DNA from 4 places in the Brevibacillus sp. M2.1A genome. Region 4 is predicted to be linked to each of the others. Evidence: riboswitches for the same ligand, from Rfam matches in the RefSeq annotation. Region 4 holds a riboswitch; each other region holds the start of a gene.
The links. Region 4 has a riboswitch for cobalamin ahead of HP567_RS27260 (energy-coupling factor ABC transporter permease). Riboswitches for the same ligand answer to the same signal wherever they lie in the genome.

Region 1 (5,495 bases), 2.9 Mb from region 4:
CGCATTGTCGGCACGATTGTTCGACTGTTGGAGTGAGAAGCGATCACCGGTTTTTCTGCGATCTCCATCACGTCCCAGAACCCTTCGTCATTCAAATGGCTCACATCGATGACGATACCCAGTTTTTCCGCTTCCTCGATAAGACGAACACCGAAATCGGTGATGCCTCCTTTTTTCCCTTCACGAACCGGTGCAAAAAAGCTGCCGTCCCCAGCAAAGTTGCGCCGACTCCAAACCAGCCCCATCATCCGTACTCCGAGCTCATAAAAGACACGCAAGAGACTCAAATCGTTATGCAGTGGCTCTGCCCCTTCCAACGACAGAATGAACGATACTTTTTGCTCCGCTCTTGCCCGTTGCAAATCACCCAGATTTTTGGCGATGACGATGTGCTCGGGAGACTCTGCCGCCTCTGCATGCAAAGCACTGATCTGGTTGAGCGCCTTGCGAAGACTCATCTCTGGTACAAAAGCATCCTCGACGAACACGGCTGCCACAATGGAATGCACGCCACCCTGCTGGAACCGTGGCAAGTACTCCGTCTCGATCATTTTGGTTCGACCATATCCACGCTGAATCTCCACATCCATCAGCAGATCAAAATGCCCATCCAAAACGTGAACACCGTCGTGAAATTTGCGCGCCTGTTCTCTCGTTACTTCCGTCATACGGGTCATCTCCCATCTTGTTCTATGAATTTTCTGATCGAAATAAATTTGGCTATATCCAACAAATTCGCGACGTATTGCACGGCTCCTCTGATCAATAAGAGACCCTTTCATCTAACTGGTGGAAAGATTGAATTTTCTGCCGTCGGCTTAACAAAAAAGGACGCCGACTAGGCATCCCCCTCTTATGAAAATCAAAGAAACTCAACTTGCACCTTATTAATTGGCTCCACTCATTACCTTCTGGATAGGTGGCTTTACACGGATCGCTTCCGAGTAGAAATACACATGCTTTTTTCCTGTAATAGGATGGGTCATCACTTCTGTTTCTACTCCGAAAACATCCCGGATCAGATTGGGTGTCAAGACCTCCTCTGGCGTTCCCGATGTAACGATTTCCCCCTCACAGATTACGTACAGCCGATCACAGTACATCGCTGCGATATTGAGATCATGCAGCGAAGACAAGACCGTAATCCCCAACGTTTTGACGAGATCCATGACCTGCAACTGGTATCGAACATCCAAATGATTCGTCGGCTCATCAAGAACAAGAAACTGCGCTTGCTGCACCAAAGCTCTGGCAATCAGCACCCGCTGCTTCTCCCCACCGGATAAACTGAAAAAGCTGCGATCAGCGTATGTATGCATCCCTACCCGTTGTAGTGCATCTTCACAAATCCGAACGTCTTCCGCGTTATCGGACTGAAATAGTCGCTTATGCGGGGCACGTCCCATATTCACGATTTCGGTCACCGAAAAATCGAATTCGACAGAGGTCTCCTGCCGTACTGCCGCCATTCGCTGAGCGTTTTGGCGTGAGGTTAGCTTGTATACGTCGTCGCCATCGAGTGAGATCCATCCCGAACGCGGCTTCAGTACGCGATAAATGCTTTTTAGCAACGTGGACTTCCCACTGCCATTCGGCCCGATCAGCCCCACAAACTCTCCAGAGCGCACCTCCAGACTGACGTTGTGCAGGATTCCCTTTTTCTCCAGTTCGACCGATATATTCTCAACCTGCAAATTCATCGTCCGCTACCTCCAAAGGAATAAGAACTCCGCAGCATCAACCAGATAAAGAATGGACCTCCACACAGTGCTGTCAAAATACCAATCGGCAGCTCTTCCGGTGCAAAGGCAAGCCTGGCAACTACATCAACCCAGATGAGAAAGATCGCGCCAAACAAAGCGCTGACAGGCAGAACACGTCTGTGATCTGATCCAACCATTACACGGACGATGTGGGGCATCATTAATCCGACAAAACCGATTGATCCCGCGATGGACACGATCACCCCCGTGAGCAGTGCCGTGATCACCAGGAGAAGCTTGCGGAATTGTACCGTATTCACCCCCAATGTCCCCGCTGACTCTTCGCCCATCAGCATCGCATTGAGCGAGCGGTATTGGGCCATTAAGACGATGAGACAGATGACGACAATCATTGTAGGGATCGTCAGGTATTCCCATTTCCCGCCAGCCAGACTGCCACTTAACCAAAACAGAACCGTCCCAATTCCATGCTCATTTGGCGCTGAAAAAACAAGCAGACTGGTAATGGCCGACAAGATCGCAGATATCGCAATTCCAGCCATGAGCAGGCGTACCGTCGAGTTTTGTCCACCAATACGGGATAGCGTAAAAATAAGAATGATGGACACAAGGGAGCCTGTAAAAGCGCCAAAGGATAGCGCATACTGCCCGTACATGCTGAATGCTCCAAAAATAATTACCGAGGTAGCGCCAACCGAAGCACCTGAAGATACGCCTAACACATACGGGTCAGCCAGGGAGTTGCGAACCAACGATTGAATCGCTACTCCCACGACAGACAGACCTGCGCCGACGATTGCCCCCAAGAGTACACGAGGAAAGCGAATATCCCAAATAATCGTTTGCTCACCTTTGGACCAATCCACTTCGATCCATTGGGTCAACATCGGAATTTTTGATAAGGCGATTTTCCATACCGTAGTCGGCTTAATCTCTACTGATCCCAGGGTAACTGCGAACGTAATCGAGAGGAAAAGTCCGACCAGTAAAGTAATGATGATATAAGGTAACTTGATCTGTTGCAGTGCTATTCCCTCCCTTAAAAGGGGCGTACTCTATTTGAATTTATCCGGGTAGAGTCCTTCCGCCAAAATTTTCAGCGCAATCGGTGCTCGAACACCTTCAGAAGCTGCGGACAAAGGCAATACCATTAGTCGTTGATTTTTAATCGCAGGGATATCCGCCAATTCTTTTTTACTCAAAAGGAAATTGCGTTTTTGCTCGACGGTTCTATCCCCGTAATCTACGATAATAATCACGTCTGGATTGCGACTTACTACTTGTTCCCAACTTACCTCTGCCCAACCCTTTTGAATATCGTCAAAAATATTCTTACCGCCTGCATTCTTGATTAAGGATGTCATGTAGTTGTTGGCTGCTGTGAATGGTTTATCTTCCCCGTTGTCGTACACGAACACTTTTAGTGGCTCGTCAATCTTGCCAATTTTACTCATTGTTTGATCCATTTCACTCTTCATTTTATGGATCAAATCATTGGCTTTGTCCTCCACACGGAAAATGCGTCCAATGTTCGTAATGTCCGCAAACACATCGTCGATAGTCGGGCCAGGCATGCTAGATGACGCTTGCAGATACGATTTGATGCCAACCTTTTCCAAATCTTGCATCGATCCTACGCCCTTTTCGCCGAATCCACTTTTCCATCCGGCGTATACAAAGTCTGGGTTCGCTGCCAGCAGCACTTCTTTCGTAGGATACTTGTCAGACAGTACCGGAATCTTGTCGTAATCTGCTTTTAACTCAGGAAGGATTTCATCATCCAGGTAAGCAGTTCCGACCATTTTATCAGCAAGGCCCAATGCCAGCATGATTTCGGTGACGTGCTGGTTCAAAGTCACTGCACGCTCAGGTGCTGTTGGATAAGTCATTTCGATACCATTATTGGTTAGTGTTACTGGCTTGCCTTCTGCTGCTGGAGCAGCTGTTTGTTCTGTTTTGGCTGGAGCCTGTGTTGTCGTAGTGGAGCCGCATGCCGAAACCAAAAGCATGGCAGCTGTCATAATACCGAAAGCTAGTCCTTTTATTACTGTATGCGTTTTGTTTGCCTTCATCATCTGTAATCCTCTTTTCTGTTTGGAAATGATGGCTTGAACCAAATCCTCCACAAAAAAGCACCCCCCATTTCAATCGGGAGGTGCATGACAAACGTAGATATAACTATAAGCAGGCATAAAGGCGCCCTTTCATAGACTGCTTCCACATCTGCCCCATCCTCGTGGGTCGATTGTATAGGATCGCATGGCAGGTCTCCTGGCTTACGGATCAACACACCCAGCTACCTTCCCATTTTTTGTCTTCCAAAAAACAGTGGCTATTTGCTAGGCACTCCTCGTTACAGTGGCGGGACCGCGCCGGTTTCTCACCGGACTTCCCTTTTAAGCTGACGGCATATGCCATCCAGCACCATTCGATACGTATTCAATTTTTATGATTTCTTCATTAGTTGATGGAAGTCAGTTTTTTCGGGAACTGCGTGAGTATTTCAACTCCCGTTTCCGTAACCAATACATCGTCTTCAATCCGCACGCCGCCTACACCTGGCAAATAGATGCCCGGCTCGATCGTAAAAACCATCCCTGGTCGAAGCACTTCTTGGTTCTGGCTGTGAACAGACGGATATTCATGTACATCCATCCCAAGTCCGTGCCCAAGACGGTGCATGAAGTATTCACCGTAGCCTTTTGCAGTGATGACATCGCGAGCGGTTTTATCCAAATGCGCAAAGGTCACACCCGGACGAATCTCAGCAATTGCCGCTTCGTTGGCCGCCAATACCGTCTCGTAAATCTCTTGCAGCTGGGCACTGATCTCGCCTACAGCAAAGGTACGAGTAATATCGGATACATATCCGTTTGCAGCTACTCCGATATCAAACAAAAGCAAGTCGCCTTCTTGCACCTGGCGGGTTCCTGGCTTTCCGTGTGGAAGTGCCGACTTCTCCCCTGCCAATACCATGGACGTAAAGGATGGGCCTTCTGCGCCCAAGCGCTTCATCTGGAATTCCAGCTCAGCTACGATTTCTGTCTCGGTCATGCCTTTCTGAACTTTCTTCAGGGTCTCCCGCAAGGAATCCTCGACCAACTGAACAGCGTATTTCAGACGATCCACTTCATCCACGGATTTGATCAAACGCATTTCACGGAGTGGCTCTTCCACGTCCACATAGCTTGACGCCAGAACAACTTGTCCAAGTGCTTCATAGCGCTCGACAGTCATATGACTTTTCTCAATACCGAGCTTCGCCAAGTTCGCTGGCAACACTTGCTTGAGAATTTCATACGGGTTTTGGATATCCGTATGTGTATGGATATCTTGAACGAACGAAGCTTCTGCCGCTGCTTCACGATCAAGAGCAGGTACAATCAAGGAAGGCTTTCCCTCAGCAGGAATAACAAGACCCATAAAACGTTCATGCGGGTCTGTAAAAAATCCGGTCAAATAGTAGACGTGCTTGGGAGAGGTAATCAACACCGCGTTCAGCTCTTGCTCTGTCAAAAACGTGTGGAGCTTCGAAATGCGCTCTTGAAACAACTTCTTCACCCTGCTTTCACCAATTATTCTATTGCGAGAATACCACTTCCCCATCAAAAAAAGAAGAGTTCAATTGAAAAATCTCCCTTGGATCGGACAACCTATAAGTGGGGTGAAAATGAAAATGGAACAAATACTCGTCCATCAGGATGGCAAACAGTTTGCTTTTCACATATCAGGAAAAGGCCAGCCGTTATTGTGTATCCATGCGCCATGTAT
Region 2 (5,495 bases), 1.1 Mb from region 4:
GCGCAGAACCAATCCGGTACCCAGCCCGGTCAATACACCGGACAAGACAGACGCCAGCGGCATCATTCTGCTCATATCCATGACAATCGGTGAAAATCGTTCAAACAAATCGTAAAACATGGTAAAAGCAAGTGATGCAAAAATGGTGTCCCAAATGAACTGGCGGCCTCTAACTAACCAGGCAACCAAAAACAGTGGAATATCCAGTAAAAGCATCACCATCGCTGGCGACAAGTCAAAGGCGTATTTCGCCAGTAACCCCAAGCCAACAAACCCACCTTCAGACAAATGGTTCTGAAAGTTAATGTGATAATACGCAAAAGCAAGTAAACAAGCTCCAAACAAAATCATACTGTAACGCTTAGATAACTGCAGCGCTCTCCTCATCATGGTTTCCTCGCATTTTTGTCGGTTTAGGCACAGACGACCAACCGACTACCGAGGAACATCGCAAGTATAAGTCGCTACTCATACAAAGGGCCCCGCTTTCGTAGTAGATTGGTCGTCTTCAGTGACGAGCGACTACTACGAAGCTAGATGTAGGAGAGGTCAAAACGTTTCCAGATCGTCCTATGGGGACGCATGGTATCCTGATCCCTTCCATGGCTTTTCTTGTATTATATCACAAAAAAGGTGAAAAGACGACTCGAAACCGTCTTTTCACCGAGCTAAAATTGGAAAGCTTGTCCTTTTAGTTCCACCGGAATCCCTGCTGTGACAAGAAAAACTTGATCGGCAACAGTTGCCACACGTTGATTCATCAACCCTGCCAAGTCACGAAACATACGGCCCAACGGATGTTGCGGGACGAGCCCGTCGCCTACTTCATTTGTCACCAGCAAAACGGTACCGGGGTAGTCTTTTAACTGGTTTACCAGCACATCAACCTGCTGGAGCACTTTCTCAAATGGCTGTTCCTCTCCTTTATACAACAGCCAATTGGACAGCCAAAGGATCAAGCAATCAACCAAAATCACCGTCTGCTGTTCTTGTATGTCCTTTTGTGCTCCCAACTTTGCAAGCCATTCTGTCAATGCGTACGGCTCCTCAATCGTTTGCCAAGGAAAGTTGGATTGCAAACGGCGGTCGCGATGGTACAAGATCCGCTCTTCCATTTCCTCATCAGTGATTTGTGCAGTCGCGATGTAAACACCCGAGGAGCCCAAATGAGCTGCGTATTTTTCGGCAAACGTGCTTTTTCCGCTGCGTGCTCCACCTGTAATCAGTACAATCATGCTTCTGTCTCCTTACACTTGCGATTGCAAAATAATTTGCGGCAAATGATGAACAGGATGCTCCATGACAATCGGTCTGGTTCCGTATACAGCCTCTATTCTGTCACTTTGCAAGATGTCTTTTGGTGTGCCAACGCTTATCTGCTTTCCTTTATGCAGCATTAGGATACGATCGCAGTATAAGGAGGCCAGATTCAAATCGTGCAGCACAGCAATGACCGTCACCCGCGTCGTCTTTTGCCATTTTCGCACAATGTCCATCAGTTGAATCTGATACCCGATATCGAGGTAAGTCGTGGGTTCATCCAGCAATAGCACCTGTGGTCGCTGGATCAATGCCTTCCCCAAAGCCACGCGCTGCTTTTCCCCACCGCTCAACTGATCCAGTGTGCGCTCTTCCAAATGTTCAAGACCGAGCATCTGGACGATTTCATCAATGAGCGATGCGACATCCTGCTTTTCTTCGCCCAGCCAATTTTGGTAAGGAAAGCGTCCCATCTCCAACACCTCTCGGACACGAAAGCCGACTGGCGGCAGACCCTCTTGCTCCAAAACAGCCAGTATTTTGGCAAGCTCTTTGCGTGGATAGGAAAGAAGCTTTTTCTCCTGAAGCAAAATGTCTCCGGCATCCGCCTTGATGACTCCTGAAATCATTTTCAGCAAGGTGGATTTACCGCTTCCATTGGGCCCGATGATGCCAAAAAATTCTCCCTTGTCCACGCAAAAATCGATTCCGTGCAAAACTGGCGTATCCTGATACGATTTCTGCAAGCTGCGCACATTGATCATAAGCTTACGTTACCTCTTCCTAAAGCGTTTATTTTGCTTCAATAAATAAGCGAAAAACGGTGCTCCCAGAAATGCTGTCACGACACCGAGCGGGATTTCTGTGGGACTTAGCAGCATTCTGGCGAGAGTGTCGGCCCACAGCACATAGATGCCACCGCAGATCGCAGCCATCGGCAGCAAAATACGGTGGTCAGGACCAACCAGCATACGGACGAGGTGCGGTACCACCAGGCCAACGAACCCGATAATTCCCGCGATAGAAACCGCCGCTGCCGTCAAAAGAGTCGAGACGACCAGAACCACCATCTTTGTTCGATCCACATGGACGCCAAGATGCGCAGCCTGCCGCTCGCCCAATGCAAAAAGGTTCAAGGAACGCGCATAGCTCACCAGCACCATTCCACCTATGACCAAGTACGGAATCAAGACGTACGTAAAGGCCCAGCCCCGAAATGACAGGCTGCCCATCAGCCAGAACACGATCTCATTCACCGTCTGATCGGATAGCGAAACCATAAAGGAAACGAGCGAGCCGAGAAAAGCCTGCACCACAACTCCAGACAAAATCAGGGTCTCTGTTTGGAGCTTTCCTTGCGTGTTCGCGAGTCCGAGTACGATCCATAGACTGAGCAGTCCTGTAAGAAATGCGACGACAGGCGTGCTCCATGCACCCAAAAAGCTGATTTGCAAGCCAAACAGGATCAAAAAGGCTGCTCCGACAGCAGAACCTGATGCCACGCCCATCGTAAACGGATCGGCGAGCGGATTGCGCAAAACTCCCTGAAAGCCCGCTCCCGCAAGCGACAAGCAAGCCCCAATCAAGACAGCCAATACAACGCGTGGAAAACGAACCTTCATGACAATTTGCTCAGATGACTCTGGCCACGTTACGGCAATCCAGTCAGAGAAGCCCGGGATCTGCTGGAGCAGGATGAGCCATACTTGTGAGATCGGGAGTTGTGCCGCCCCCATCGAGATGCTGATGACTATTGATGCCAGAAGGACGAGACAACTGACTCCTCCCCATATGAACAATCGTTTCTTCATTTTATTTCACCAAGTCAGGGTAAATCGCCTTGGCTACTTCGATCAAGCCTTGTGTAATGCGCGGACCAGGACGGGACAAAATATTTTGGTCCATGCCAAAGATTTGTTTTTCACGAATCGCCTTCATTTTATCCCAACCATTGCGATTCGCGATCATATCCTCCAGCTTGACGCCGGTCTTTTCATCGGTAATTCCGCTCGCATACAAAATGACGTCTGGGTCGTTTTGCAAAATCTTTTCTTCACTGATCGGATTCCAGCCCTGGGTGTCAGAAGCAATATTTGTCGCTCCAGCCAGTGTGATGAGTTCGTCCATGAATTCGCCTTTTCCGACTGTCCAGCCTGGAGAGAATTCCAGGTATACCTTTTTCTTCTGTTCCGGTTTTACATTTTTCACTGCATCTTGAACGTACGCGATGTCTTTCTTCATTTGCGCGACGACTTTTTCGGCTTGTTCCTGTGTATTCGTGATAACTCCCATTGTTAAAACATTGTTAAGGATGTCATCCATCTTTGTCGGATGAGTAATGTAGACGGGCATTCCGAGAGATTTTAGCTTGTCAGCCACTGGCTTCTCCATCGAAATCCCACCAACGACCATATCCGGCGTTTGAGCGAGAATGGCTTCTTCATTCGGTTTGACGACGCCGCCAATTTTCGGCTTTGCCTTCGCCGCTTCTGGATAATCGTCATAGTCTGAGACAGCTACGATCCGATCTTCCAAGCCTAATGCGAACAATATCTCTGTCTCGGCAGGTGATGTTGAGACGATTCGCTCAGGAGCTTTTGCAAAGGTTACTTCTTTTCCAGTCGCATCCGTGACTGTCAATGGATACGTTGTTTGTTTTGCAGGCTGCTCGGCCGCGCTCTCTTGCGGTGTTGTCTGCGGTGCACCTGTTTGTCCACCTGGTGCTGGCTGGCTGTTATCATTACCCGCACAACCCGCGAGGCTCGCCGCTACCAGTAGTGGGATCATGAATCGCAATGAACGTTTCATATGTAGAACTTCCTTTCGTCATGTCTGATTGACTGTACCTTCCAATAAAAAAAGCGACCCTTGCTTCCATTCGGAAATCAAAGGGTCGGCACCTCAGGGCAAACAGACAGGATGGTCTGCTTCCTGAAATAGGCCGATCCTTTCCGCGAAGGCAACAGGCACGAAAACAAACAGGCAGGTCTCCTGGCTTACGGCTGAGGAACGAGCCGATTTACAGTGGCGGGACCGCGTCGGATTTTCACCGACTTCCCTTTTCACCCGATCTTTTTTTAAAAGACGAGGCACCTATTTGCTGTTACGTTTGAAATTGTCACAGTCCATGATTCATCCTACATCATAGCATTCCTTGGATGAAAAAAGAATGACAAACACGTAAGCCAATACTTTCTTGCCTAACTAAAAATGAAAAACGCCTGAACAAAAGGTTCAGGCAAATGTAAAGCTTTTCACAGGCTATTATTCTCGTTTGTGCAAATAATCCAGAATGCCCATGGAGCATACTTGCAAATCGAGCTTGAGTACTTCGAAAACGTCGTGGTCACCACTGATGCCTTGTGACTGTAGATGATCCGAGATTCGTTCCAACAGCGTACGAGACAGTTCTTCATAGGTTTGTCCAGCAGCAATCGCTGACTCTCCTTCCTCCACAAACACGGGGAGCCACTCACGTATTTGACGGTACACATCATCTACCTGCTCAGACATCCCAAAATGACCAAAGTAAATGCGATTTAGCTTGCGCGCTTCAAAACGGCTTAGAGACGCTAACATGGCATCTGGGTCAAACTGATTCGGCGAAGTAGATGGCAGCACGAGGTGTATGCCATCCTTTTGAAGCTGTGGATAAAGTACACCTGCCGTATCCCCTGTGAACATGCCGCGGCTTACGGGATCGTAGATGCTGAAATGATGATTGGCATGTCCCGGCGAATCCAGAAACTCTAACACGCAATTTTCTCCGATCTTCAGTGTATCCCCGTCGCCGCGAATCAAAAGCCTCTCCTCGGGAACTGCCACGATCGGATCGAACAATCGATCAAAATCATCGTGATAAACCGCTCTCGCCCCTGCGATCAGTCGGCTCGGATCTACGAGATGACGTGCACCTTTCGGGTGGACGACGACCTTTGCGTTTGGACAATCCTTCAAAAACAGTCCTACTCCTCCTGCATGATCCAAATGAATATGTGTCACAATGATGTATTTTACTTGTTCCGGCGTATAACCGAGCTTGGCGAGACCGGCCTTGATGTATGGGACTGAGGGGCTTGGTCCTGTTTCGACCAAAGTCAGTTCTTCTTCAGCGATGACATAAGTCCCCGTACGCTCTGGCCAGCCCATATCGAAACCGTCTATCAAATGAATGCGCTCCCCTAAGTAAATAGGCTGTGATGATTGCATGTAAATGCTCCTCCTTTTCAAAAATC
Region 3 (5,495 bases), 1.8 Mb from region 4:
TAACCGCTTTACTTTTTGGGGGGAACAAAAGTGGACACCTGTCTCGTTTTGTCTCCTTTTGTACACTGGCTCACCGCATACCTTTGGACGGATAAGGGGTACGGCGAGGGACGAACTTTTGGAAATGGGTTATGTTTGCGAATAAAATAAGGAAGCCTCCGGTAACCTGTCGCAAACAAGTTAACCGAAGGCTTCTATGTAGCACGGTGTTTCTCCTTACCTCTCTTCCTTCCGCTTCCTTCTCAATACATGGCGTTCCTTCGCTTTTTCATACTGTATCCGCTCTTCTTCTGTACCAGGAATGACACCAGGCACGCTCGTCGGCTTTCCTTGATCGTTGAGGGCAATCATCGTCAGATACGCGCGTGCTGTCATCCGCTTTTCTCCGGTCAACAAGTTCTCCGCTTCCACTCTCACGAATACTTCCATCGATGTCTTATGTGTCCAGGTGACATAGGCCTCCAGGTTGATTGCTTCCCCCGTCTTGATTGGCGCTAGAAAATCAAAGGAATCGCTGGACGCAGTGACAACAGGCTTACGGCAATGCCGCATGGCTGCGATGCAGGCGATCTTGTCAACGTATGCCATGACTTTCCCGCCGAAAATGGTATGGTGGTGATTGGTATCCGGCGGCAAGACGAGATCAGTCAAAAAGGTTCTCGATTGTTGGATCGGTCGCGCTTCTGTCATCATTTGTGTGGCTCCTCTCATCGTGTGCACCTTCCCTACTGGGCTGTCAAACGACTCCGAATCGCTTTGGTTGCCGCAACCATGTTTCGCAATGACTGAACGGTTTCTTCTCTCCCTCTTGTCTTCAGCCCGCAATCCGGGTTAATCCAAAATTGATCAGGTGGAAGTACTTGTACACCTCGGGCTACCATATCTTCCATCTCAGAGACAGCTGGAACTCGGGGGCTATGGATATCGTATACGCCGAGCCCGATGCCTTTGTCATATGTACCTGTTTCGAACACTGACACGAGCTCTCCGTGGCTGCGGGAAGTCTCAATCGAAATCACATCGGCATCGAGCTCACTGATGACATCCATGAAATCATGGAATTCGCAGTAGCACATATGTGTATGAATCTGTGTGCTCGGCGCAACGGTAGAGGTCGCTAGACGAAACGCTCTGACTGCCCATTCGAGATAAGCGGCTTGCTCTTCTTTTTTGAGCGGAAGTCCTTCGCGCAGCGCTGGTTCATCGACTTGAATCATGAGAATCCCCGCTTCTTCCAAGGCTTCTACTTCCTTTCGCAATGCCAAGGCAATTTGTTCGCACACTTCTTCTCTGAAGACATCTACCCGAGCAAACGACCAGTTCAAAATGGTTGCTGGGCCCGTTAACATGCCCTTCATTGGTTTGTCGGTCAATGATTTTGCATACACACTTTCCTTGACCGTCATTGGTGCCACAAACTCTACATCTCCGTAAATAATAGGAGGCTTGACGCAGCGGGAGCCATATGATTGCACCCAGCCGTTTTTCGTGAACAAAAAGCCATCGAGCTTTTCGCCAAAATACTCAACCATATCTGTTCGTTCGAACTCACCATGGACCAGGACATCCAGTCCGAGCTCTTCTTGGATCTCGATCCATTCCTTGATTTGCGCCTGAATGAAAGCATCGTATTGCTCCACTGACCAACTCCCTTTTTTAAACTGTTGTCGGGCTTGGCGAACCTCTGCCGTCTGCGGGAAGCTTCCGATTGTGGTAGTTGGCAGCAGTGGCAACTTCCACGTATTTTGTTGAATCTGTCGACGTTCGGGATAAGGAACACTTCTTTCAAGTTTTGCAGTAGCGATTTGACGTAAAGCATTCTTTACTTCTCCCCGATTCCTCGCTGGGGATAATGCTAGCCTCAGCAAGTCCGCTTCATTTTGGGCGATCTCTTTTGATATAACATACTTACCGTATCGGAATCCTTGGACTAAAAGCTGTACTTCCCCCAGTTTTTCGTCAGAAAACGCCAATGCAGGCATGACTTCCTCTGGCAAACCGCTCTCTGCCTCAACCGTCACCGGTACATGCAACAAACTACTGGACGGCTGCAGCCACAGCTTTTCGAGCGGAACAATCTCGGAAATTTCTTTGACCAGCTCCCATTTCTCCTCAATGGATGCACGCCATATGTTTCGACCGTCGATGATTCCCGCTGCGAGAATCTTGCCTGCTGGAAACCCGTGTTTTTTCAGATTGGTTAGATTTCGCTTCGCTCCGTGTACAAAATCAAGACCGATTCCCTTTACCGGTAAGGAAACCAGCTCCTCATACCAATCCACTGCTTCAAAATAGGTTTGCAGCATGCACTGCAGATGTGGTAGAGCTTGACCCATTTGCGCATAGATACGCTTGATGAGGGCGCGTTCTTGCTCCGAAACATCCAGTACAAATGCAGGCTCATCGATTTGCACCCATTCCACACCGTGCAGCTCCAACTCCTGGAGAACGTCTATGTAGAGCGGTACGAGTTGATCCACGACGATCTCCAATTCGTTTTTCTCATATCCTTTGGACAATTTGACAAACGTATACGGGCCTACAATGACGGGCTTTCCGATGATGCCATACTTTTCTTTGGCCTCCAAATATGCCTGGAGAGGCTTGTTCTCGGTTATGGTTGGTTGTCGTTCCCCGAATTCCGGGACGATATAATGGTAGTTCGTGTTAAACCATTTCGTCATTTCGCTGGCGACAGCTTCTTTCGAACCGCGAGCCATGGCGAAGTATGTCGCTAATGAAACCGGGCCGCCCTCGTATTCATAGCGCTTGGGGACCAATCCAAACATCACAGCCATATCCAGCATGTGATCGTAGTACGTAAAGTCACCTACAGGGATCAGCTCGACCCCTTTTTCCTGCTGAACCAACAGGTTTTGGTGACGGATTTGCTCCATTTGCTGAACCAGGCTTGCCTCATCGAGGGTGCCAGCCCAAAATGCTTCCAATGCCTTTTTCCACTCGCGGTTCTTCCCGATCCGTGGATATCCCAAATTGCTGCTTTTCATGAGCTTCCTCTCCATTCTTCATTCGATCCTGACTTGAATCCGCCCAATAAAAAAGGCATCTCCAACGATCAAAAAGAACGTTAGAAATGCCAAATAAGCACTGAGATCACAGCATCCTAACACCTCCCTATCTCCCGTAGGTTAAGCAGTGTCGTCGAAACAGGCAGGTCTCCTGACTTTGGGATCATCATCTGCACATGCCTTCCCAATCCGTTTGGATCAGTGGCTGATAAATGTGCCGACTCCCCACATACAGTGGCGGGACCGTGTCGGATTCTCACCGACTTCCCTTTTCATCCTTGGTCGAGCTTGATAACCAAAGAACCTGTTCCCACTCTTATGAAATTGTCATGGTTCTGTGAAGTGCCCCCTTAAACGAGCAGGGCAGCATACTGTTCATACAGTAACACAGATTCCATTTTTTGTCATACTAAAATCTAAAATCATCGTCCGTCAATGGTTCTACGTTTAGCGTGCGGACATAACCATTTCCTTTTTTCGAGAAGAAGTCATGCTGCTTCGTCTGCGTACGAATTCCGTTCAGCACGATTGGGTTCACTTCTTCCTCCGGGAAAAGCGGGTCCAGCCCCAAATTCATCAATGCCTTGTTCGCGTTGTAGCGCACGTAGGCATGAACCTCGTCAGCCAATCCGATTTCCGTATACAACGAAGTCGTATAGGCCTCTTCATTTTCTTGCAGCTCATGCAAAAGGGCATACAGCTCCTCTTTTGCTGCGGTCTGCTCGACCACACTCAGACCTTGATAGACTTCTTGCGCGAGAACGCCGACATAGAGTCCATGGATGCTCTCGTCGCGAACAATCAAATCGATAATTTCCCCGCTGCTTGTCATCTTTCCTTGACCCGCCAAATAGAGCGGATAGAAGAAGCCGCTGTAAAACAGATAACTTTCCAGGAAGACGGACGCTACCATCGCCATATACAAATCTTTCGGTTTCTCAATTTCTTGATAGCGTTTCGAGATGAGGGCCGCTTTCTTTTGCAGATGTGGATTATTTTCTACCCACGAAAAAATACCGTCAATCTCTTCTGTCGATGCCAGCGTGGTAAAAATACTGCTGTACGATTTGGCATGGATTTGCTCCATCATGCCCATGAAGGCGAGAACCGCTTTTCTTTGCAGTCCATCGACATGCTCCATGATTTTCGGCATCCCTACTCCACCTTGAACCGTATCCAGCAAGGTGAGACCGCCCAATACTTTTTTATACGTGTCCCGTTCAGTTGCACTGAGCTCCATCCAGGCCATCTTGTCATCTGATAGCGGAATCTCATCATCCGTCCAGAACTGCATGATGTTTTGATTCCAAAACGTCATCGTAAAATCGTCGTCCGGCCTGTTCCAATTGACTGCTTTCATATGGCGTTCCTCTTCTCTTTTTGCTTGATGCTTTTCCTTTATGAATCGCGTTCACTAAACCGCGCAGCTAATGCACTCTTCTACAGTCAAATGCTTCGTACGCGTATAGTAGAGTGACTTCAGACCTTTTTTCGCTGCGTAAATGTAATAGCGAGCCAGTTCTCTGGTTGAAATGTTGCTGTTCACGTGCAGCACAGTCGATATTCCTTGGTCGATGTGCTCTTGAATTTCGGCAATCAGATCAATTACTTTGAATTGATCGATCACATATGCCGATTTGTAGTAAAAATAGTTTTCCTGCGACAAGTACGGCATCGGGTAATACGTCGTAGAGTTGGCATACGTTCTCGTTTCGATATGCTCAACGATTGGCATCACGCTAGAAGTCGCATTCTGAATGTAGGAAATGCTCTGTGTCGGTGCAATCGCCAAACGATACGCATGGTAAACGCCATGCTTTTGCACCTTTTGCTGTAGCTCCGCCCAATCCTCTGGCGTCGGAATGTGCATTCCTTCAAAGAGAAGCTTTGCTTTTTCCGTCCGTGGGCTGTAGTCATTCGTCACGTACTTGTTAAAATAAGTGCCCTTTGCATATTCCGATTGTTCAAAGCCCAAGAAGGTCTTGCCTGTTTCCTTGGCAATTTCCATGCTTTTTTCCAAGGAGTAGAAGTTCATCATCATGAAAAACGTACGGGCGAAATCTCTCGCTTCTTCACTTTCGTAAGCGATTTTGTTCTTTGCCAGATAACCGTTCAGGTTCATCGCACCGAGACCTACTGAGTGCAGCTCGCGGTTAGCCTTTTGAACGCCTGGAGCGTTTTCTACACGCGTCATGTCACTTACGGCTGTAATGGCTTCGATTCCTTCGTGGACAGATTCACGGATCATTTTGCGTTCCATCACGTTGACAATATTGAGCGATGCCAGATTGCAGCTAATATCGCGACGGATGATGTCCATCTCGCCGTAATTGGTGATCGTCGAAGTCTCCTGCAGCTGGAAGATTTCCGTGCACAGGTTGGACATTTTCACCGAGCCGAGATCTTTCAGGGCATGATTGTTGTTCGCATTCGTTTTGTTCATGATGTACGGATAGCCTGATTCCA
Region 4 (5,495 bases):
CATACTCAGATGTTCCGATTGGGATTAACATTGGGAAAAACAAAGTAACGCCCAATGAAGAAGCGGCCGTCGACTATAGCAAATGTATGGACATGCTCTATGCATACGGTCACTATTTCGTCATTAACATCAGCTCTCCGAATACCCCGAATCTGCGTGACTTGCAGGAAACAGAGAGCTTGCGTCATTTGGTGCGTGCAGTAAGGGAAAAGGCAACCGAAATGGAAGCGCGTTCCATCAAGAAAAAGCCGATTTTGTTGAAAGTAGCGCCAGACATGTCAGATGAGCACATGCGCGATGTGGTTCACGCTGCTGTAGAAGAAGGCATTTCCGGAATTATTGCTACCAATACGACACTATCACGCGAGGCGGTTTCCGGACATCGATTTGCCGAGGAAGCGGGCGGCTTGAGCGGAAGACCTCTTACAGAGCGTTCCACGGCTTGGGTGAAGGAGATTTATCAAGAAGTAGGAGATAAGGTACCAATTATTGGTGTCGGCGGTATTTATAACGGGGAAGACGCCTACGCGAAAATCCGGGCAGGAGCTAGTCTCGTTCAGGTGTATACAGGGATGATTTATCAGGGCCCAGGTATCGCCAAGCAAATCAACAAAAAACTGCTGAAGCTCATGCAACGCGATGGCTTTAAACATATTAGTGAAGTGATTGGCGTAGACGCAAAAGAATAGATAAAACAAAGTATGCATAGGTCGATGGCTCCGTTTGTAAGGGTCATCGACTTATGCGTTTTCGCTTATATTCTTCCGATTTATGTAGTGATCCGGTATAATGATGTGGGACAAACATGAATTGTCAGTCAATTGCATATAGTCGGCGTTAGGTGCCTTTATGTGACGCATAAAGGGTAACAGGGAATCGGGTGAAAGTCCCGAGCGGTCCCGCCACTGTAACCAGGGAGCTCTCTTTGAGAAGGAAACCACTCATTTTCGTATGGGGAAGGACAAGGAGCGCATGGATCTGGAAGCCAGGAGACCTACCTAGTAGCCACACCCACAGAACCTTCGCGGAAAGGAGCGGTGAATACGAGGCAATGAGGCTGTCTAGTCAGTCTGTTGTTTTGTGTGCACATCTCGTCCATTGATGGATGGGATTTTTTTGTTTGGAGGAAAGAACGAAAGTGAGTGAAGGAGGAATGAACATGAATCGATCTCGTCTCGTATCTACTTGTCTGATGATCGCGGGCTTCGTCCTGTATTTTTTGCTCAATGAACCTGAGACAGGACACGCGATGCACATCATGGAAGGGTATTTGCCTTTATCCTGGGCCTTATTTTGGTGGGCTGTCTTCTTGCCATTTTTTATTCTTGGGATTCGCTCGATTAACAAAATTGTAAAAGAACATCCCGAAATGAAGCTCCTAATTGGCGTTGCAGGAGCGTTTGCCTTTGTTTTATCTGCACTGAAAATCCCTTCGGTTACAGGCAGCAGCTCTCACCCGACTGGAACGGGCCTCGGTGCCATTATGTTTGGACCTTTTGCGATGTCTGTGCTAGGGAGCATGGTGCTCTTGTTTCAAGCCCTGCTATTGGCGCATGGAGGTTTGACTACGCTAGGGGCGAATGCTGTATCTATGGCAGTGGTAGGACCAATGGTGGCATACGGAATCTATCGGTTGATCATGAAAGTGGCAGGAAGCCAGCGACTGGCGGTTTTTGCGGCGGCGGCTTTGGCTGATCTCGCTACCTATGTAGTGACTTCGCTTCAACTGGCACTCGCATTTCCAGCTGAATCTGGCGGAGTGTTGGCCTCGTTTGCCAAATTCGCAGGAATTTTTGCATTCACGCAAGTACCGCTCGCCATCAGTGAAGGTCTGTTGACCGTTCTTGTTTGGAACTGGTTGTTATCTTACAACGCAAAAGAGCTTACACAGCTTCGTTTGCTCAAACGGGAGGAATCGCTGTGAAAAAAGGATGGAACTGGCTTTTACTCATTGGAGTAATCGTACTGGCTATTGTCCCGCTGTTGCTGGTTCAGGATTCGGAATTTGGCGGCGCAGATGGCGTGGCAGAGGAAGCGATCAAGGAAATCGCCCCGAACTACGAACCGTGGTTCCAGCCGCTGATAGAGCCGCCAGGGGGAGAGACGGAGAGTCTATTGTTTGCGGTGCAGGCGGCGTTGGGAGCGGGAGTGGTTGGCTACGCCGTGGGCTTGTACAAAGGCCGGTTGGATAAGCGGAAAAAATGAACGGTCTGCAGCTTGATTCTCTCTCTTATCAAAACAGGCTGAAACGTCTGCCGCCTGCTCATAAGCTATTACTGGCGAGCGCATTGTTACTGCTCGTCCTGGTAGGACATGTATGGATGCAGATGGCTGTCGCTGTGTGGATGACGGTATGGGTAGTGGTGTATGCCCGGATTCCTGTCCGTATCTATTTTACCTTTATGATCGTGTCGCTCTCGTTTTTCGCTGCGGGGCTTCCTGCTCTACTAGTTGAAGGGGCGAGAGCAGGAGAAGTGCAGGTCCAGGTCGCGGCAGCATGGGAGCTGGGTTCTTATGTGCTCTATGTGCCGATGTCGTCCTTCAGTAAAGCTTGGATCTTGTTTTGGCGTACCATGGCGAGCTTATCCTGCTTTGCTTTCATTTTGTTTACCGTGCCGTTTGCTGATATTTTGCAGGTGCTTCGCCGGCTACGTATGCCTGTCCTTGTAACTGACTTATTAATGATCATGTATCGGTTTATTTTTGTGTTGGTAACGATTTCTCATCAGCTCTGGATTGCCCAACGTTCGCGCGGAGGTCATCGCGGCTTCCGAGCGACGCTTCGGGATGCAGGGGTTCTCGTTGCGCAATTGTTTGTCAGAGCAATGCGCAAATACGAAGCCTTGCACAAAGGAATGGCGGCTAGGGGCTTTGGGGAGAGCATGCAGGTGCTCTCGTTTCATACCCATGCCCGCTCACGCCGCTATGAGTGGGAGGCAATCGCAGGCTGTATGCTGCTGGTGCTGCTTGAGTGGTGGACAGGAGGTTGGCGGTTATGACATCACGGTTGTTGGAGTTCATCGATTTGCAGTACACGTATCCGGGAGGGCGAGGACCTGTCCTGTCAGGGCTGTCCTTATGGATTCCTGAGGGGAAGAAATGTGTTCTTTTGGGACGGAATGGCTGTGGGAAGTCGACTTTGTTCTTGCATGGAAACGGAATCATCGAGCCACAGCAGGGACAAGTGCTGTGGAAGGGAAAACCGCTTGTCTACAAGCGAGCCGCATTGCAAGAGATGACGCAAAAGGTGGGCTTGGTCTTTCAAGATCCCGAGCATCAGTTGATCGCAAGCACGGTCGCAGAAGATATATCCTACGGTTTATGCAATCAGAAGCTGCCTGTGGAAGTAATCCGGGCAAAGGTAGAAAAGGTGCTGGATGCATTCGGGTTGAGAGAGCTGGCAGAAGCTCCGATTCATCATTTGAGCCTGGGACAAAAACGGCGGCTGGCGCTCGCGGGGGTCATGGTCATGGAGCCAGAGCTTTTGCTATTGGACGAGCCTACTGCGTATTTGGATCGCTATCAGACCAAAAATTTGCTGCGGGAGCTCGATGCCATTCACCGGCAAGGAACAACTGTTTTGATGGCAACACACGATATGGATATTGCCTTTGAATGGGCCGAGTGGATTTGCATCATGGATGCAGGCAGGCTTGTGTTCGCGGGAGATCCGCAGGAGGCATTGGAAAACAGAGCCATGCTGGAGAGTCTTCATCTGGGTATGCCGTTGCTCGTTGATGTGTGGGAGGCACTGCCTGAGCAGTGGAAGCGCGAGTTGGGCGGACATATTCCGCGTTCGGTCGATGAACTACGTGAAATGCTCCGTGTTCAGCGGGTGTGGTGAATGGAGTGGGCGCTTTCGGGTAAGCTAACCCCAAAAAGCCATGGAGGTACGCAGTATGGAACATGACTCTGTCTCGAGTTCATCTGTCCCAAATCATCAGGAAAAAGGAGTCCCTCGCCAAGTAAAGGATGAATTGATGTATCAGGTGTTGGAGAAAGACATGACCACCGCTGAACAGGAAAAGAAGATAAAGGATGATTACCTAAAAGGAAAGGCGTAAATTTGCGCCAAGAAGCCCTTCTCGTCACAAAAAGGCGTGAAGGGCTTTTGGACGTCTTAGGTAAGAGAGGGATTTGATTCTCGCTGAAAAAGTAAGAAGATTTGTGCGGATTTTGTAGGGATATGTCATTTCATCACGAATAACGTAAAGAAGGCACTTACTTACAATGGGAGAAGTGATGAGGTTGTGATTTCAACTTTGAATAAGACGCTATGCGTTCAGCAACTCGTAGAAAAGTTAAGAGACAAGCAGCTTCTTCATGTACCAATCGCTGATCTTCGAGAATCCAATAAAGCGTTGTATGAATACGTCAATGAGCTCAATGACTCGATTGCGATCATTCCGACCACGATTAATTCTGTCATTACAGGCGTCATCCGCTTCCAGGAAGGGTATTTTATTACCTTGGGCATGCTCATCTGGAAAGACGCCAACAAAAAAGGGGCATTCAAAGAAGGGACGTTTCTTTTTTACAAGCATGACGCTCATGATTCGATTGAGGATTGCGTTCATATTACCAATTCCATCGAGAATCACAATCTGATGGAAAGCCTATTCTTTGCGTGCTGCGAGAGCAAGGATGGCGATTCCGTGCTTTCCTATTCGCATATCGAGCATGCGATCACATACGGAGAGCTGTATCGTGATATGAAGACCAAAATCAAAAAAGGGTTTGCGTAATGAGGGAAACTTTACATGCCAAGTTTTGGGTGATATACTACTGAAAATTTATAAAATATTCCAATTGAAGAGGAGTTTTCCTACTTGATGATTAGGAAGTAACGTCTTGCCATTCACCAGTTGGCCCGACCCCCTCCACGTAAATGGTTTTGTTTACCCACAAATAAACACCACTTACAAGCAAATGGAGGAATATCACGATGAGTAAACCTGAAATGAATGTTGCCTTAGTAATTGGTCCGGATACGGATCTGGATAGCCAAGCAATCCGAAATACACTTGAGTATTTTGGAGCTCGAGTCTTTACGTACTGGATTGGTCGACCAAGCGATTTGATTGATGTATTGAATGGCACCGACCTTTACCCAAATACCGATATGATTGTTCTGAATTTCCATGGAGATGAGGGTAGCCTCATTATGCCAGAGCTAGGCGAGGACGTTTACGAGGAAGGAGAACCAAAGGGTGACTTTGGCTCTGACGAGGTTAGACGTTTTGCCAAGCTGGATGGAAAAATCGTGTTAGGTAACGGATGCTCGCTTGGTGATCCCGAATTAGCGAAGGCCTTTCTGGACAGTGGTTGCCATACGTATATCGGGCCAGATGATTACCCGGACGGAAATTCTGCGCTGATGTTCGCCCTGCGCTTTTTCTACGAGGTAATTCAAAACAAGAAAAGCGTGGAAGCAGCTTTTCGAATTGCAAAGGCAACGGATGAAGAAACCGGGATGTATCAGCTTTATGTAAAAG

Region 1: linked by a shared signal. The riboswitch ahead of HP567_RS13640 (ABC transporter substrate-binding protein) and the one ahead of HP567_RS27260 (energy-coupling factor ABC transporter permease) in region 4 are both predicted to bind cobalamin.
Region 2: linked by a shared signal. The riboswitch ahead of HP567_RS22230 (ABC transporter substrate-binding protein) and the one ahead of HP567_RS27260 (energy-coupling factor ABC transporter permease) in region 4 are both predicted to bind cobalamin.
Region 3: linked by a shared signal. The riboswitch ahead of metE (5-methyltetrahydropteroyltriglutamate--homocysteine S-methyltransferase) and the one ahead of HP567_RS27260 (energy-coupling factor ABC transporter permease) in region 4 are both predicted to bind cobalamin.

What each region holds. Positions count from the first base shown of each region.
Region 1 covers NZ_JABSUY020000001.1:2,759,318-2,764,812, reverse strand. Annotated here, with positions in the region: gene HP567_RS13655 (dipeptidase) at 1-668, opposite strand, end outside; gene HP567_RS13650 (heme ABC transporter ATP-binding protein) at 888-1,700, opposite strand; gene HP567_RS13645 (FecCD family ABC transporter permease) at 1,697-2,710, opposite strand; gene HP567_RS13640 (ABC transporter substrate-binding protein) at 2,780-3,799, opposite strand; cobalamin riboswitch at 3,969-4,168, opposite strand; gene HP567_RS13635 (M24 family metallopeptidase) at 4,185-5,276, opposite strand; gene HP567_RS13630 (alpha/beta fold hydrolase) at 5,401-5,495, shown strand, end outside.
Region 2 covers NZ_JABSUY020000001.1:4,614,219-4,619,713, forward strand. Annotated here, with positions in the region: gene HP567_RS22210 (YitT family protein) at 1-390, opposite strand, end outside; gene cobU (bifunctional adenosylcobinamide kinase/adenosylcobinamide-phosphate guanylyltransferase) at 669-1,235, opposite strand; gene HP567_RS22220 (ABC transporter ATP-binding protein) at 1,248-2,024, opposite strand; gene HP567_RS22225 (FecCD family ABC transporter permease) at 2,034-3,071, opposite strand; gene HP567_RS22230 (ABC transporter substrate-binding protein) at 3,073-4,068, opposite strand; cobalamin riboswitch at 4,225-4,372, opposite strand; gene HP567_RS22235 (MBL fold metallo-hydrolase) at 4,525-5,469, opposite strand.
Region 3 covers NZ_JABSUY020000001.1:3,909,653-3,915,147, forward strand. Annotated here, with positions in the region: gene HP567_RS18760 (acyl-CoA thioesterase) at 217-711, opposite strand; gene metE (5-methyltetrahydropteroyltriglutamate--homocysteine S-methyltransferase) at 726-3,008, opposite strand; cobalamin riboswitch at 3,154-3,352, opposite strand; gene nrdF (class 1b ribonucleoside-diphosphate reductase subunit beta) at 3,439-4,389, opposite strand; gene nrdE (class 1b ribonucleoside-diphosphate reductase subunit alpha) at 4,444-5,495, opposite strand, start outside.
Region 4 covers NZ_JABSUY020000001.1:5,709,133-5,714,627, reverse strand. Annotated here, with positions in the region: gene HP567_RS27265 (quinone-dependent dihydroorotate dehydrogenase) at 1-689, shown strand, start outside; cobalamin riboswitch at 823-1,016, shown strand; gene HP567_RS27260 (energy-coupling factor ABC transporter permease) at 1,160-1,924, shown strand; gene HP567_RS27255 (energy-coupling factor ABC transporter substrate-binding protein) at 1,921-2,205, shown strand; gene cbiQ (cobalt ECF transporter T component CbiQ) at 2,202-2,999, shown strand; gene HP567_RS27245 (energy-coupling factor ABC transporter ATP-binding protein) at 2,996-3,844, shown strand; gene HP567_RS27240 (hypothetical protein) at 3,900-4,064, shown strand; gene HP567_RS27235 (hypothetical protein) at 4,251-4,745, shown strand; gene HP567_RS27230 (delta-aminolevulinic acid dehydratase) at 4,946-5,495, shown strand, end outside.